DNA from 2 places in the Pedobacter sp. P26 genome. Region 1 is predicted to be linked to the other one. Evidence: riboswitches for the same ligand, from Rfam matches in the RefSeq annotation. Region 1 holds a riboswitch; the other holds the start of a gene.

The links. A riboswitch is a leader RNA that binds a small molecule or an ion and turns the genes downstream of it on or off. The one in region 1 is predicted to bind cobalamin.
Region 2: linked by a shared signal. The riboswitch ahead of ACQ86H_RS29100 (hypothetical protein) and the one ahead of ACQ86H_RS13000 (TonB-dependent receptor) in region 1 are both predicted to bind cobalamin.

The regions. Positions count from the first base shown of each region.
Region 1 is NZ_CP192574.1:2,796,638-2,805,505, forward strand. It holds gene ACQ86H_RS12985 (chloride channel protein) at 1-1,291, shown strand, start outside; gene ACQ86H_RS12990 (sigma-54-dependent transcriptional regulator) at 1,415-2,818, opposite strand; gene ACQ86H_RS12995 (serine hydrolase) at 2,934-4,181, opposite strand; cobalamin riboswitch at 4,267-4,462, shown strand; gene ACQ86H_RS13000 (TonB-dependent receptor) at 4,558-5,676, shown strand; gene ACQ86H_RS13005 (TonB-dependent receptor domain-containing protein) at 5,565-6,590, shown strand; gene ACQ86H_RS13010 (YncE family protein) at 6,610-7,473, shown strand; gene ACQ86H_RS13015 (PKD domain-containing protein) at 7,730-8,851, shown strand.
Region 2 is NZ_CP192574.1:6,235,670-6,244,537, reverse strand. It holds gene mfd (transcription-repair coupling factor) at 1-347, shown strand, start outside; gene ACQ86H_RS29130 (hypothetical protein) at 430-552, shown strand; gene ACQ86H_RS29125 (ATP-binding protein) at 579-1,535, shown strand; gene ACQ86H_RS29120 (DUF3820 family protein) at 1,536-1,757, shown strand; gene ACQ86H_RS29115 (DsbA family oxidoreductase) at 1,996-2,712, opposite strand; gene ACQ86H_RS29110 (peptidase) at 3,013-5,076, opposite strand; gene ACQ86H_RS29105 (M14 family zinc carboxypeptidase) at 5,070-5,708, opposite strand; cobalamin riboswitch at 5,836-6,041, shown strand; gene ACQ86H_RS29100 (hypothetical protein) at 6,237-6,632, shown strand; gene metE (5-methyltetrahydropteroyltriglutamate--homocysteine S-methyltransferase) at 6,574-8,568, shown strand; gene ACQ86H_RS29090 (acyl-CoA thioesterase) at 8,805-8,868, shown strand, end outside.

The sequences.
Region 1 (8,868 bases):
AGCAGCAGCTGGTATAGCAGGAGCATTTAATAGCCCGGTAGCGGGAATTGTTTTTGCCATCGAAATTCTATTGCCTGAGTTTACCATCCCCGCATTTATTCCACTGCTGTTATCGGCGGCAACGGCAGCTGTAGTAGCAAGATTATTTTATACCCAGCAGCTTTTCTTTTTGGTTACTGAAGGCTGGAAAGTTAATGCTTTGTTTTACTATGTCATACTGGCTTGTTTTATTGGTTTATTCTCCATCTATTTTACCAAAGCAAATTACGCGGTAAAAGGGTTATTCTATAAAATTAAACATCCCTACACCAAAGTAATTGTAGGTGGTTTAATGTTGGGCGCTTTAGTATTTCTATTTCCAACTTTATATGGTGAAGGGTATATCACGATAAAAGGATTATTAAAAGGCGATTATCACACCGTAATTAACAACAGTATTTTTGCTGATTACAGCTCAATTTCGGCCGTGGTTGTGCTATTTACGGTAGTCACCATTTTTATGAAATCGATTGCTACTCTGGTTACCTTAGGTGCTGGTGGTAATGGTGGCACATTTGCGCCCAGTTTAATTATGGGCGGTTTAATCGGGTTTATCTTTGCTTATGTGGTAAATTTATCGGGTATAGCACAACTAAACGTATCTAATTTTATTGTAGCTGGTATGGCCGCAGCTTTAGGTTCGATTATGCATGCCCCTTTAACGGGTATTTTTCTGATTGCTGAAATTACGGGTGGATATATTTTAATGGTGCCATTGATGATTACCACAGCAATTTCTTACGCCATTAACCGAAGTTCGCAAAAACACTCTATTTACACAAAAGCACTGGCAGACAAAGGCGAGTTGTTATCACATGAGGACAAAGATACCACGGTTTTAAATCAGATGAAGTTGAAATACCTGATTGAAAAAAGCTATCCTCAGTTACAGATGAATGACTTGATTTCGGTAAAAATGAATGAAATTTTGCAATCGCATAAAAATATCTGTGCAGTTATCGATGAACTGGGTGATTTTAAAGGGATTATTTATATTGAAGAACTATTTAATGAGATGATCAATCATCCGGATAAGGGAAATTTAATGGCTTCTCATTTGGTTCAGCCTGCACCGAATACAATTACAGAAAATGATGATCTGAAAATGGTATTGGAGAAAATGGAACAGGATAATGTATGGATTTTACCCGTATTAACTGCGCAAAACCAATATTTGGGTTTTGTTTCTAAAACAGCAATTTTTAATAAATACAGAGCATTGCTGATGAGGCAAAATGATTACATGGGTTGATCCCCTAAATCCTATGATATTGTCATTTCGAACGCAGTGGAGAAATCTATTAGCAAATAATTTAATAGATCTCTCCATTTCGCTACGCTTTAGTCGAGATGACGATTTGTAAATTAGTTCAACTTATTCCGCTCTTTTCAAGCCGAACTTTTCAATTTTACTATATAAGTGACTTCTTTGGATATCAATCTCATCTGCTGTTTTTGACACGTTCCAATTGTTTTTCTCTAACTTAAACTTGATGAATTCGCGTTCCGCATAATCTTTGTAATCCTGAAAATTATTAAACGAATCGAAAGAGGAAGCCAGGTTAGATCCGCCAGCACCTGCAATCTGTGTACTGGTTGCAGCGCCAATGTTCGTGCCACCACCTGGATTAGCAAATGCACGTACATCATTTTCTGTAATCACCTTATCACTTAAAATAATCAAACGCTCAATCATATTGTGTAACTCACGTACGTTACCGGTCCATGGTAAAGCTTGTAGTGCAGACATTCCGCCTTCGTTTATTTTCTTAACCGGCATTCCATAATCGCTACAGATATTTTCTAAAAAGTTCTGGGCAATAACAGGAATGTCATCTGTACGCTCTGTTAAATGTGGGACATGAATATTGATCACATTTAACCGGTGGTACAAGTCCATACGGAAATTACCATCTTCAATTTCTTTCAATAAATCTTTATTGGTTGCGGCTAAAACACGAACGTTTACTTCAATTTCCTTTTCCCCACCCACGCGCGAAATTTTATGCTCTTGCAAAGCTCGCAAAACTTTTGCCTGGGCAGAGAGGCTCATATCGCCAATCTCATCCAAAAATAAAGTTCCGCCATTAGCCAGTTCAAATTTACCGATACGTTGTTTAACAGCAGAGGTAAAAGAACCTTTCTCGTGACCAAACAATTCACTTTCGATTAGTTCTGACGGAATAGCAGCACAGTTTACTTCGATTAAAGGACTGTCTGCACGGTTCGATTTCTCGTGTAACCAGCGTGCTACCAATTCTTTACCGCTACCATTTGCACCAGTAATTAATACGCGGGCTTCGGTAGGCGCAACACGTTCAATGGTTTCTTTAATTTTAGAAATGCTTTCAGATTCGCCTAAAATCTCACGGGTTTTACTCGCTTTACGCTTTAAAACCTTTGTTTCCGTAACTAAATTTCCCCGGTCTAAACCATTACGGACAGTGATCAGTAAACGGTTTAAATCAGGTGGTTTCGAAATAAAATCGAAGGCTCCTTTTTTACTGGCTTCGATGGCTGTTTCAACGGTTCCATGTCCAGATATCATAATAAATGGTAGGTCAGGCTTGATAAGCTGTGCCTGTTCGAGCACTTCCATACCATCCATCTTATTCATCTTGATATCGCAAAGAACCAAATCGAAATTTCCTTTTTTGATCATTTCGAGGCCGTCGATACCATTGTCGATATCTTCAACATCATAATTTTCATATTCCAGAATTTCGCGTAAGGTACTCCTTATCGCACGCTCATCGTCAATTATTAATAATTTAGCCATTAGAGATATGTATTCTTTAATTTTTGAAATGCGAATATATTATTTTTTAATTAATGTATAGTTTTTTATACAATTAATACGCTATAAACCTGAAAAGGGCTGAAAGGTTTTGGTCTCAGTAGGAATAATCGAGTTTGAATTTGCTCAGATCTGGTTGGTGCATTTTCTTTCGGTTTAATTCCACTTCATAAATGCTTTTGCCCAGATTTTTCATAAAGGGAAAACATACTGTATCGTAGTCATATTTATTGTCGTTAAATATGCCATCTTCATTACTCTGTATAACTGCAGCTAAAAAATACTCAATTCCGTTTTTAAAGTCAATAAAATAAGAGTTGTCGATAATGTAGCCATAGCTATCGCCATATTTATTAAAAATCCTGATGTTTGAATCTGGTGTTACCTGCTCTCTTCCATAATACAACATCTTGGCATAAGTTGTCCAAAATGCTTCAGGATCATATTTAGGATAATCGCTTTCTGTTGGATATTTGCTCATGTAAGTATAATTCAGCTTATAATCTTCTGTAGTCAGGTTAAATCTTTCATTGGTTGGAAAAGCTTCAGGAAAGATCAGTTTCTGCATTAGTTTTTGCTGATCGTTTACGGCAAAGGCATTTTTTCCTGCCAGATTAAATGGTTTATTCACTAGTTTATCGGCACTGTCCAAATAGCCTTTACCCATTACCAGATTGGTCAATTTCAATTCATATTCTTTTGGGTCGTATTGCGCAGGTTGATCATATACTAATTTGTCACCATTATAAAACTTAATGGGATTGCTGTGTTTGGCCGATTCTCCTGCATCGCCAATAGCCAATCGGTTAAGTATCCGGCTATCGTTTAAGCCGTTTGCTTTTAATTTTTCGTTGATCTCTGCCCGGCCAATAAATTCAAACAAACGGTTAAAGGCATCATTATCACTGGTGAGCAAAATCTTTTTAATATAGTGTTCTATTGATGGAAGCCTATTTTTAGCACTCGTGTCTGTTAAAACTTTCGTTTGTCCTTTAAATGAACTATCAGTAATCATCGTGCTCTTTGCCGTTAAGCCTTTACTTTTTAGGAGGTTTACTTTCTCTAATGCAAAAATGACTGCAGCAAGCTTAACCGTACTGGCCGGGTAAAAATAATGGTGAGGATCTAAATTATAGCTAAATGTTTTAAATGTGGGTATATTCTTTGCATCGCGGTTAACCTGGCTATAAAGAATCTGAATCTGGTTTTTACCAGGATGGTTAAGTACAGCCGTAAAAAGTTCAGGCTTGCTCTCCATTAGCTTTTTCAGAAAAAGCGTATCGGTTTTTTGCGCCATAACAGATAAGCAGATCATTGATAATGCAAGGGTTAAAATCCTTTTCATGGTCGAAAAATTTTATTTCTAATTTAACTTTTTATACTAGAAATACCGTTTTCCATTCATCTATTTTACATGTTGGTTAATTTTGTTACTTTTGCAGCGCTTTTGGTTTCCGGTTCTACACCCGGAATTAAAAGGGAATACAGTGTAAATCTGTAACTGTCCCGCAGCTGTAAGCTCCTTAACGGATTTCCAATCAATTTGTCACTGGCCCGATACATCGGGATGGGAAGACAGGAAAACCGGGAGTAAGTCAGAAGACCTGCCTTAGCATTATATTTCATAGCTTTCGGGGATTGAAGCTAGGGGTGAGGTACTTACGTTTTTCGTATTTTCATTTCTTTTCTATCTGTTGGCTGTGGGTTAAACTCACAATCAAATGATTAAAATTAAAGGTGTTTTATTAAACATCGGGTTTTATTTTGCTTTTGCATTCATATTGAGTATTGGCATTTTTTTGCCCGGTATTTCGGTAGCACAAATAGATACTGCAAAGGCCAATCAACTTCAGGAAGTTAAAATAACTGAATATAAAAATTCAAGGGTTAACTTATCACCAACTCCGGTACAAATCCTTATCGGATCGGAATTAAAACGCTTAAACAGCCTGTCGGTTGCTGATGCCATACGTTATTTTGCGGGCGTACAATTAAAAGATTACGGAGGTATTGGTGGTTTAAAAACCATTAATATTAGGAGCATGGGCAGTAACCATACGGCTGTATTTTACGATGGTATTCAGTTGGGTAATGCCCAAAACGGGCAGGTAGATTTAGGCAGATTTTCGTTAGATAATCTGGAAGAAATTGCCGTTTACGTTGGTCAGAAGCCCGAGTTACTGATGCCGGCCAGAGGTTTTGCAGCAGCAAGTGCACTTTATCTCAAAACTGCGCAACCTATTTTTAGTTCCGGGAAAAAGTATGGTTTTGGCGCTAGTTTTAAAACAGGTTCGTTTGGATTAATTAATCCCAATCTCAGTTATAAACAAAAAATCAGCAATAAAATCTCCTTCCTTATAGATGTGAGCTATTTAGAATCGAACGGGAAATATAGGTTCAGGTATAAAGAACTGGCTTATGATACGACCATTATCCGGAACAATAGCGATGTTAAATCGGCAAGAGCAGAAGCTACTTTGTTTGGATTATTACCTGATAGCAGTAAATGGAGCATTAAACTATATAACTACAATTCGGCCCGCGGACTGCCCGGAGCTATTGTTTCGAACAGGTTTACCTTTACGCAACGCCAATGTGATGATAATAGTTTTGTTCAGGCTTCGTACCAAAATAAAAAAGTGCACGCTACAATTTTATGTTCAACACGAAATATGCGTACAGTTTTATGCGTTACCTCGATCCGGAATTTAAAATACAAAATGGCTTTTTGGATAACCGCTATACCGAAACCGAATGGTACATTTCTGCAGCCAATCTGTATAAAATATCGAAAATCTGGGAGCTTTCCCTCGCCACAGACTACAGTTTACAAAGACTGAATGCCAATTTATACGATTTTGCTTACCCAAGCCGCAATACTGGTTTGGTGGTGTTGGCTAGTGCCATAAATTTAAACAGCTTAATCATTCAGGGCAATATTTTGGCAACCCTGATTGCAGAGCAAGTTAAGAATGGCGATCAGTCTGCCAACAGGCAAGAATATACACCGAGTTTAATGGCCTCGTGGCAACCTCTTCAAACCAAAGATTTCAGAATTCGCAGTTTTTACAAATCTATTTTCCGCATGCCAACTTTTAACGATCTGTACTATACATTTATTGGCAATACCAAACTCAAACCAGAATATACCAACCAGTACGATTTAGGTTTTACTTACGGACATACATCAAATGGTAAACGTTTGGCTTATTTATCTATTCAGGCTGATGCCTACTACAATCTGGTAAAAGATAAAATTGTGGCCATTCCGGGTAATAATTTAGGCCGGTGGACGATGGTTAACCTCGATCGCGTGCAGATTAAAGGTTTCGAAACGAATGTTCAAACTGTTTGGGATTTGGCTGCCCAGCTAAAGTTGAAAGCAAGTGCTAATTATACTTTCGAAAAGGCAGTAGATATTAGTGCAACAGCTTTTCGGTATGGTGATCAGATCCCTTACATTCCTGTTCACAGCGGATCTGCAAGGTTTGGCATTGACTATAAAAAGCTGGTGTTTAATTATAGCTACATCTACACCGGCGAAAGGTATAGTCAAAAAGCTAATATCGCGGCTAACTATGTCAAACCCTGGTATACGCACGACGTGTCCATTGGTGCAAATTTCGCGTACCAGCAAACCAGGTTCTTTTTCAATGCTGAAATCAATAATGTTTTTAACCAGTATTACGATGTGGTACTGAATTATCCGATGCCGGGACGAAACTACCGTTTTACTTTATCCACTAATTTTTAAACCAATTTAATATCACGATATGAAACATCAATTACAACAATTTTTTAAACTCACAGGATTATTGCTTTTAACTGCCCTTTCATTTGCCTGTAGAAAGGACACTCCTGTAGATGAAGATTCGGAGCAGGGGACCAAAACTCCATCATTGATGGTAAAAGGCTTATATGTTTTAAATGAAGGAAACTGGGGTTCTAACAAATCATCGTTAGATTATTATAGCTACGATGATGGTAAATATACCAGGAATATATTTGGTACCGCTAACCCAACTGTTACTTTAGGACTTGGTGATGTTGGTAACGACGTTAAAATTTATGGTGCCAAAATGTATGTGGTGGTAAACGGAAGTAATAAAGTTGAAATCCTGAACGCCAGCAATGCCAGGCAGGTAGCCAAATTGGATATCAATAACCCACGATATGTAACCTTCTATAAGAACTTTGCTTACATCACCTCTTACGATGGTTACGTAGCCATGGTTGATACCACTTCTTTAAGTACCATAAAAACTAAAATTATGGTAGGTAACCAACCCGAAGAAATGGCGGTTGTAGGCAATAAATTGTATGTGGCCAACTCGGGCGGTTATAACTATCCAAATTACGACAGAACGGTATCGGTAATTGATTTAACTACCAATACCGAAATAAAGAAGATTGATGTAGCCATTAATCTGCACCACTTAAAAGCCGATAAATATGGCGATGTTTATGTAACCTCAAGAGGTGATTATGCAGATGTAACCTCTTCTCTGTATGTAATCGATACTAAGACTGATGCCGTTAAAAAGAACTTCAATATTCCGGTAAGCGATTTTTGGATTAATGAAGATGATGCCTACCTTTTTCTTACAGCTACAGTACTTCAAAGTCAACATACGTAAAACTTAACGTAAAAGATGAAACGGTTGCGAGCAATAATTTTATCGCCGATGGCACAGAGGCTTCGATTACGCTTCCTTACGGTATTGCTGTAGATCCTACCTCGGGGGATGTTTTTGTGACCGATGCCAGAGATTATGTTACACCCGGCACCATTTACTGTTTTGATAAAGCAGGGAAAAAGAAGTTTACATTTACCACTGGCGACATTCCGGCACACATTACATTCTTATTTAAATAACATACAAAACACACAAAATGAAAAAATCAATAAGTTACGCCTTGCTTTTCTGCCTGTTCCTATTTAGTTGCAAAAAAGATAAGCAAATGGCTCCCGATGTAAATCTACTGATTAAGGCAGATGCTGTGCAGGCTAAAGTAGCCGTAGGAACCACTTTTAGTGCAGGTACAAATAACGGAAAAGCTTTTCAGCATGAATGGAAATTAGATGGTAAAGTAGTAAGCACTGTATATATCTTTAACTTTACGGCCGCTAAAGCTGGTACCTATATTTTAGCATATAAAGGTTACAACGAGGCTGGCGAATTTACACACACCTATACCATTACTGTTCCGGTTCCTGTGGTGGAGATTACCCCAACCAGCAGCAAATTTATTAGCCGGATATTAGATTATCTACCTGCACCGGGGCAGTTTGTGAACGAAACATTGGGTAAACCAGAACAGGCACAGAAATTAATTGGAAGCACCACTAATCTGATCTCTTTAGGAGGATTTGGTGGCTACATTATTTTTGGCTTTGATCATTCAGTAGTGAATAACACAGGTAACGATCTGGCCATTTATGGTAATCCATCAGGTGCACCATATCATTTTTCAGAGCCTGGCATTGTAATGGTTAGTCAGGATAGCAATGGTAATGGCCTTGCCGACGATGAATGGTATGAGCTTGCTGGAAGCGAGTATGCCAAAACGAGCACCATTAAAAATTATGAAATTACCTACACTAACCCTAAAGCATTTGCCAATGTAACCTGGAAAGATAACCAGGGAAATAGTGGCGAAGTAAAGGTTAACAATTTTCATAAGCATAATTTTTACCCTGAATTTGCTGCAAATCAGGAAAATATAACCTTTAAAGGAACTTTATTATCGCCATCAACAGGTAAAGTAGGTAGCATTATAATCAGTTCTCCTTTTGAATGGGGTTATACCGATAGCTATTCTACAGGCGATGATTACAAAACCAACTCATATAACAGTTTCGACTTATCATGGGCGGTTGATAAAAATGGAAGTAAAGTGGACCTAAAAACAATCGATTTCGTGAAAATTTACACCGGACAAAATGCCGATGCAGGTAGTTTAGGCGAAATTTCTACCGAAGTTAAAGGTGCGGTTGATTTAGGGATTAAATAAATTTTAACTATCTACCT
Region 2 (8,868 bases), 2.9 Mb from region 1:
TTGATAATGAAGCAGAACTCGCCATTTTTGAAAAACATTTGGCCGACCGTTTCGGACCAGTTCCTCCACAGGTTAAAACCATGCTTAGTGTCGTGCGTTTGCAGTGGCTGGGTAAGAAATTAGGTTTTGAGAAAATCAGTTTCAAGAAAAATAGTTTGCGTGGATATTTCTTAAGCGATAAACAATCGGCTTATTTCGACTCGAATACCTTCACCAAAATTTTAACCTTTGCACAGAACCATCCGCGGATGTGCAATTTAAAAGAGGTAAAAAATACGTTAAGGATTGCTTTTGATCATGTAAAAACCGTTGAGGAAGCAATCGAAACTTTAGAACTTATCGACTAAAACGTTAATTGAGTCAGTCTATTGACTGAATTAACGTTTTTTACTATATTTGACTTAAATGAGCAGTCAAATTGTTAGATCTTTGAAACCTATTATTCTCAATAAAATTGGGAATAATAAAGTTATCCTGATTTTCGGAACAAGACGGGTAGGTAAAACCTGGCCAATAGAGAACCTTATTAAAGATGCAACCATCTGTCTTTAAATGGAGAAGATCAGGATGTACAACTATTGCTGGCAAGCCGCACGGCGGCAAATTATAAAAGGGTTTTGGGTAATGCCAAACTACTTATTATTGATGAAGCCCAGGTTATACCCGAAATCGGAAAAATACTAAAGCTATTAATCGACACTTTTAAAGACCTCACCATAATTGCAAGTGGCTCATCTACTTTCGACTTATCGAACCAAACCGGTGAACCTTTAACCGGAAGAAGTTTAACCTATTATCTATACCCGATAGCACAGGTTGAATTAAATGAGAAGGAAAATGCACTACAAACTACCCAAAACCTTGAAGAAAGATTAATTTTCGGTTCTTATCCGGAGTTGTTTCATCTAAACTCATTGGCTGAAAAAGCGCAATATTTGACGGAACTGGTTAAATCATATCTGTTAAAAGACATTTTGATGTATGAGAACATCCAAAATAGCGCTAAACTGCTGGAATTATTAAAGCTTATTGCCTATCAGGTAGGATCGGAAGTTTCAATTGATGAAATTTCCCGTACTTTGGGCATCAGCAAAAATACAGTAGACCGTTATCTTGATTTACTTTCGAAGGTTTTTATCATCTATAAAGTTGGCGGATACAGTAACAATTTACGGAAAGAGGTTACAAAGTCATCCAAATGGTATTTTTACGACAATGGCATCCGGAATGCAATCGTTAATGATTTCAGGTTATTAGCATTACGCAATGATCAGGGTATTTTATGGGAAAATTACTGTTTTAGTGAGCGGATCAAAAAAATGGAATACGAACAGCAAAACTCCACATATTACTTTTGGAGAACTTATGACCAGCAGGAAATAGATCTTATTGAAATTAACAATGGAGAAATTTTAGCTGCCGATTTCAAATGGGGAAACCAAAAGAAAAAGATACCAGGTTTTTTTGCTAAAAACTATCCTCAAGCCACCTTTTCCATAATTAACAAAGAAAATTATTTAGATTTTATATTATAAATGTTAGACCCAACCTTATTGCTCGATTTAGTGAAAATGCAAATGCCTTATGGAAAATATAAAGGTTACCTGATCTGCAATATCCCTGAAAGTTATTTGCTTTGGTATAAGGATAAGGGCTTCCCGAAAGGTAAATTGGGCGATTTGATGGCTACGATGTTTGAAATTCGGGTGAATGGATTGGAGTATTTATTAACGCCGTTGAAGAATCAAAATCGGTAGTTAAGAATGATAGCATAGATGAATCGTCATTCCCAACTTGATTGGGAATCGTAACGCCTTAGTGGGGTTCCAGGTTGCATTAAGATTCGCACCTGCGCGGGAAAGACGACCGTTCTGAGTAGATCTCTCCATTGCGCTGCGCTCCAGTCGAGATGACGACTAATCTGTAAAAATCCGCAGATTAACATTTATCGCAGAAAAAATCTGCGGCTATCCGCGTAATCTGCGGGAAACAATTCTATATCTTACAGCCATTTTCATCACAAACCGCATCGTCATTTTTATTTAATGAGGTAAGTGTGGTTTTCGGCTGAGTTTCTTTCCACTCGGTAAAACTTTGGGTAAGCGCATCGGTAAAAGCCTGAACAGGCTGAGCACCCGAAACACCATATTTGCGGTCCATTACAAAATAAGGAACGCCACGGATGCCTAAATTCTGGCTTTCATAAATATCGTAGCGAACGGCTTCGGCAAATTGGTCACTGTTTAAAACTGCTACAGCTTCATCTTTATCCAAACCAATTTCTACAGCAAGATCAACTAAAACATCGGTTTCCCCAATATTTTTGCTGTTTACGAAATGAGCTTCAAATAATTTCTCTTCAGCTAAATCCTGAAGACCATGTTTTGCTGCCAAGTGAATCAAACGGTGCGCATTAAAGGTATTAGCAGGGATATTGGTATCAAAATCGATGCTTAAGCCTGCATTTGTCGCCATATCAACCACTTGTTTCGTCATCTGTTTGGCTTGCTCAACCGGCATTCCTTTACTCCTCGAAAGGTAATCATAAACCGTTTCATTATTGGTATTGTGATACTCCGGATTGAGTTGAAAACTCTTCCAATCTATTTTAATTTCATTTCTGAAGGGCAATTTTTCTATCGCCTGTTCAAAATGTCTTTTCCCGATATAGCAAAACGGACACATTACATCCGACCAGATTTCTACTTTCATAACACAAAATTAAGCGGATTATAATTGGCTATAGTAAGGCCAAAGTAAAAAGCCACTATCGTTTGGGATAGTGGCTTCTATATTAATCATAGAATGTCATTCTGAGAGGCAATTTATTGTACAAAAATCCATATACATTGATAAGAAAATCTTAATAAATTGATCTGCTACGACAAACCGTCATTCCCAACTTGATTGGGAATCTTAATGCTTGGTAGGTTTACAGGTGCATTACGATTCCCGCCTGCGCGGGAATGACGACTGACAACAAGCTCAACATTACCAGAAACTCAATTATAACTATTTATACAACTGGTTAAATATCAGTTTAAAAGTACCGTGCGTTTGCGCCCTGAAAGCAATTTCCGGTCCGAAAGCAAGCAATTTGCCCTTGCCAACTTTTGCTTCAAAAGCAGTTACCCCATCCTGCAGGTAAGCCTGGCCCCAGGCCCAGCCACTGCGAAGCGGTGTAGCATTTTCAAACCACATTAATGGTTTAATCTTACCAGAAGCAATGGCATCACCAGTAAGCTTAAAAACCGGACTATTGTCGAAATAAACATCGGCTTCCTTTTCCATTCCCCAGTTTGATGATAAAGTAGTATCTACGCCTACATTTAACACACTCCCGGGAACATAATATTTTTCAGCAGGTAATCGTTTTTCTTCTCCGTTTACAATTTCTACCATCGCATTACGTACGGGAAGGTTTAAGTGATAAGCCAGGTTGGTACTGCTACCAATGGTTACAATATTTCCACCAGCTTCTAAAAATTTCTTTAATTCGGGGATTGATTTATCAGGGCTGACCCTGCCTAAACGGTTTCTAAATTCCTGAGGAATTTCGTCTGCCTTTGGTCCAAAAGATCTGTTTCCCCCACCTGCACCCTGCACCGATGGAATAGCGCCACCTACAAAAACAATTACATCGTATTTAGATTTCAAATTGCCAGCATCAATATCCTGCGGATAAATTACTGTGGCATTATAGTGGTACTGTTCCATTAAAAACCTAACCCAACCCGAAGCCATCGAGCCTCCATAAGTATCCCAAAGGGCAATTCTCGCTGTAGATATCTTGATTTTATTTTTCGGAGCCGATGCTGTTTTTAATTTGATGTTTGCTTTTTCCAACACTGATTTTCCAGCTGAAGAAACATAAAAATCGCCATTTTCGGAAGAACGGTAAACCTCAACTTTGTTCTTTAATAAATCATTAACTGTAGTGTAAGAATCATTTTGTGCAGCACTTAACACATAACCCGATCCATTTGGCAATTTATTTTCTGGCTTTAATAATTCTCCGTAAGGATTTTTCTCAAACGGACCTGAAAAATCATCCAGAATGCGGTCAAATTTCACATCCATCAGATAAGCCAAAGTCCAGCCAGCGGCATCATAAGGTGGAATTGGTGCACCACCTTCGTATTTGAAATCATTTGGGTGATCCTGTGGCTCAAACATATCCAAAACATGTGGACGGAAAGCCTGATCGGTTTTGACCACGTAGCTCCCTGCAGGGTAATTTTTCCCTGCAACGGTAAATGTAACTGTTGCTTTTTGTACCACAATGCCCGTTCTAATCAATGCATTTAAAAACTTAATGGCAGAGTTAAAATCGGGCTGATCTGCAGATAAAATATAACCCCGTGGATCACGGTTTGCAGGCGCTTTCATCACCGTGTCAAAAGCTTTCATACTAATCTGCATTCTTGATTTAAAATCAGCATCTCCACCAATAATAGGGCCAATTTTTTCACCTTTTGCAGCGTTGTTAATGGCTTCAATTTTCTTTGGAGAGAAGGACCAGGTATCTTTTTTGCCCCGCTCAATGGAATTTCGGCCCATCTGGTAAATGTTGTATAATAATTCGTCGCGGTAGCGCTGTGCATAACCTAAAACTGCATAGTTTAACGAAACCGAATAATCGATAGAGTTTTTAAAGTACCATTTTCCCGGCGTAACCGGGTTTGGCGAATCTCCGCTCGGCAACAAACGGGAAGGAACCAAAGGAATTTCGGATGGGGTAGGATTCCCGATAATTTCGGTCAAAAGTCCAACCATGTTATGAAAATAAGTGGTGGTCCTTAATCCGCCATTGTACCAGGTAGAATAAACCGATCCTCCCCGCTGCGTATAACCCGGCTTGTTTTCTACGTTCATCCTGTTGTGCATGGCCGCACCAACTGCATCCAAACTGGTTAATATGATGGGATCGAAAACATAATTAAATGGGTCGCGGTAGGGCGGACCAGCAACAACCGTTCCCGCCGGACCAGCCTGATGGTGGTTATACATAATCTGAGGGATCCACTCTACAAAAAGCTGACGACCGATATTTTGTGTTTCTTTAAGGTTTAACATAAAGAAATCACGGTTATTATCATGCCCGGCATATTTCTCGTACAAAACAGGAAGTCCTGAGGTTGTTCTTTTTTTGGATCTTTATCCCTCATGTACCAATTGCTCACCAGCTCCTGCCCATCCGGATTAGCATGTGTAAATAAGATGATTACATTATCTAAAATGCGTAAGGTCTCCGCATCTTTTCTTGAAGCAAATTCGTATACTGTTTCGATCAATTGATGGGCACCAACTACCTCGTTTGCATGAAGGCCTCCGTCTATCCAAACGACTGCTTTTCCTTCCTGTGCAAATGCTTTTGCCTGCTCAGGAGTAATTTCAGCATGGGCCAGTTGTTGTGAAATTTCTTTATAACGATCTAATTTTTTCAGGTTTTCAGGTGAAGAAACAATCAACATATATTGACTTCTGCCTTCTTCGGTTTTACCGATATCAACCAGTTTAACACGGTTAGAAGCTGCCGCAAGCTTTTTAAAGTAGGCTTCTGTTTGGGTATAATTGGCCAATTGATAATCGTCGCCGATATCAAAACCGAAATGAGATTTTGGCGTTGGTACCTCCTGCGCCAGCACTGCATAGCTATTTATCATTAAAAAAGCAATGCAAAGCCCTTTAAAGGAGTTTTTTATCATAATAAGTAGTTTAGTTAGGTAACCAAATATAATAGAGAATCGGCACCTAAAATGGCTTGCTGTAAATTTGTTACAAGTTTCAAATCCTAATCCATACATTTGTACTGATGTAAGTTCTTAACTTTATTTTTCATCAACCGATACAGGTTCCCGGAATTACACCCGGGATTAATAGGGAATCGTGTGCAAATCACGAGCTGTCGCGCAACTGTAAATTCTGTCTTTTACCAAAAAGACAACGGTCTTATCATTCATGCCACTGTACCATTTAGGTATGGGAAGGCGATAAGATCGGGAATAAGTCAGGAGACCTGCCTATATTGAATTGACGGTACTTTCGCGTTATAAAGTAATTGGTCAGGTCTGATTGTACACCATAAAATTAAAATTTTATATGCTTGCTTTAAGCTTTTTGCTGATAAGCGGGCAGGCTGTGCCATAACCTTTCCTTTATATTTTTTACGGAGAAGTATTCAAAAATACAGTTCTGAGCTTTTAAACGATTTATTTACTTAATCTTTAAAAGAGATGCTAACGCAAAATCTGGGCTATCCGCGAATAGGTAGTCAACGAGAATTAAAGAAAATCTGCGAAAATTACTGGGCAGATAAAACGGGGTACAAAAATGTACTTCAGGTGGGCAAAAACATTCGCCACGAAAACTGGAAACTTCAAAAAGAAGCCGGCATTGATGTGATTCCATCAAACGATTTTTCTTTTTACGACCACGTACTCGATCATTCCTTAACTTTTGGGGCCATCCCGAAAAGGTATAACGAAGTGATCCTAAAAAAGGGAATGAAGAGCTTGATCTTTATTTCGCCATGGCAAGGGGCTACCAAAAGAAGGATTGGATGTGGTAGCAATGGAAATGACCAAATGGTTCGATACCAATTACCATTATATTGTACCGGAGTTTTATAAAGATCAGCCTTTTAAACTTTTCTCAACCAAAATTATCGATGAGTTTTACGAGGCGAAACAACTGGGTATTATTACCAAACCTGTTCTAATTGGTCCTGTTTCCTATCTCTTATTGGGCAAGGAAAAAGAAGCCGGATTTGAAAAGATCGACCTGATTAAAAACCTGCTTCCGGTTTATATCGAGATTTTATCTCGCTTAGATGCTTTGGATGTAGAATATATTCAGTTTGATGAGCCGTTTTTGACATTAGATTTAACTGAAAAAGACAAAAAAGCTTATGAGTATGTTTATAAGGAAATTAGAAAAGCTTTCCCAAGGTTAAAGATCGTTTTAGCGACTTATTTCGAAGGTTTAGGCAACAATCTTGCTTTAACTACTTCATTGCCTGTAAATGTTTTACATATCGATCTGGTACGTGCAGAAGATCAGTTAAACGACGTTTTAGCTTCTTTAAAAAACGAAACCATTCTTTCTTTAGGTTTGGTAGACGGACGAAATATCTGGAAAAACGATTTCGAAAAATCTGTTTCCATCATCAATCAGGCGGTAGAAAAACGAGGATTGGATAAAGTATGGATTGCACCATCCTGCTCATTAATCCACTCACCGGTTGATCTGGATAATGAAACCAATGAGAAAAATTTATCGGCAGAAATTAAAGAATGGCTGGCCTATGCGAAACAAAAAGTTGCAGAGCTGGCAACCTTAAAAAAACTGATCAACAACGAAAGTCCTGCATCTACCCTGCAAAAACTCGAAGAAAATAAGATTGCAATTGCTAACCGGAAAGTTTCTAAAATCATCCATAATCCGGCAGTAAAAGAGCGCGTGTTGGCTTTAAAGGAGCAGGATGCAGAACGTTTGAGTCCATTTTCTGCCAGAAAAATCAAACAACAGGAGCTTAATCTACCCTTTTATGCCACTACAACAATTGGATCATTCCCACAAACAGCAGAAGTAAGAAGCTGGAGAGCTAAGCTTAAAAACGGAACTTTTACTGTTGAAGAATATGATAATCTAATTGCCCAGGAGACCAAAAACGCGGTAAAATGGCAGGAAGAAATCGATCTGGATGTACTCGTACATGGTGAGTTTGAACGGAACGACATGGTTGAATACTTTGGTGAGCAATTAGACGGTTTCGCTTTCTCTAAAAACGGTTGGGTGCAGAGTTATGGATCACGCTGTGTAAAACCGCCGATCATTTTTGGTGATGTTTCGCGCCCTGAACCTATGACGGTGAAGTGGACCGCTTACGCGCAATCGCTTACCTCAAGATACATGAAAGGCATGTTAACGGGTCCGGTAACTATTTTACAGTGGTCGTTTGTACGTAACGATCAGCCCCGTTCTGAAACCTGTACACAAATTGCATTGGCCATCCGCGATGAAGTTTGCGACCTGGAAAATGCGGGTATTAAAATCATCCAGATTGATGAACCGGCCATTAGAGAGGGTTTACCTTTGCGCAAGGCGGATTGGCAAAATTACCTGAACTGGGCGGTTAAAGCTTTTAAAATATCAGCCAGTGGCGTAAAAGACGATACCCAGATCCACACACACATGTGTTACTCGGAGTTTAACGATATCATCCAGAATATTGCCGATATGGACGCCGATGTAATCACGATCGAAACTTCACGTTCGCAAATGGAACTATTGGACGCTTTTGCCGATTTTAAATATCCAAACGAAATCGGTCCAGGTGTGTACGATATCCACTCACCAAGGGTTCCGAAACGCGAAGAAATGGTTCAGTTGCTCAAAAAAGCCAAAGCGGTTATTCCTTCAGATCAACTTTGGGTAAACCCTGACTGTGGCTTAAAAACCCGCGGATGGGATGAAACCAAAAAAGCGCTGATCGAAATGGTTGAAGCGGCAAAAGAGATGCGTAAAGCTGAAGAGGTATTATCAGCAGAATTTCAGGTAAATTAATTCGCCTTATTTTTTGCCACTGAGAAACAAATACTCTTAAGTTAAACATTCACCAATTGTGTCAGTGTGAGCTTGTCGAAGACCCTTATCGTGAAATAACTTAATAGCATTGAAAGAGATATGACAGGTACAGTTTGTTTATGTGCTATCCTTTTTCTCTATGGCAATCCACTTACTTTGACAACTTTCTAATCAGAAAGTTGTCAAAGCTTTTTACTCCTCATATATTTACCCCCATGACCTTAGAAGAAAGAATAGAAAATTCAAAAACCAGTATTTTTAAAGCCGTTTTCCCAAATA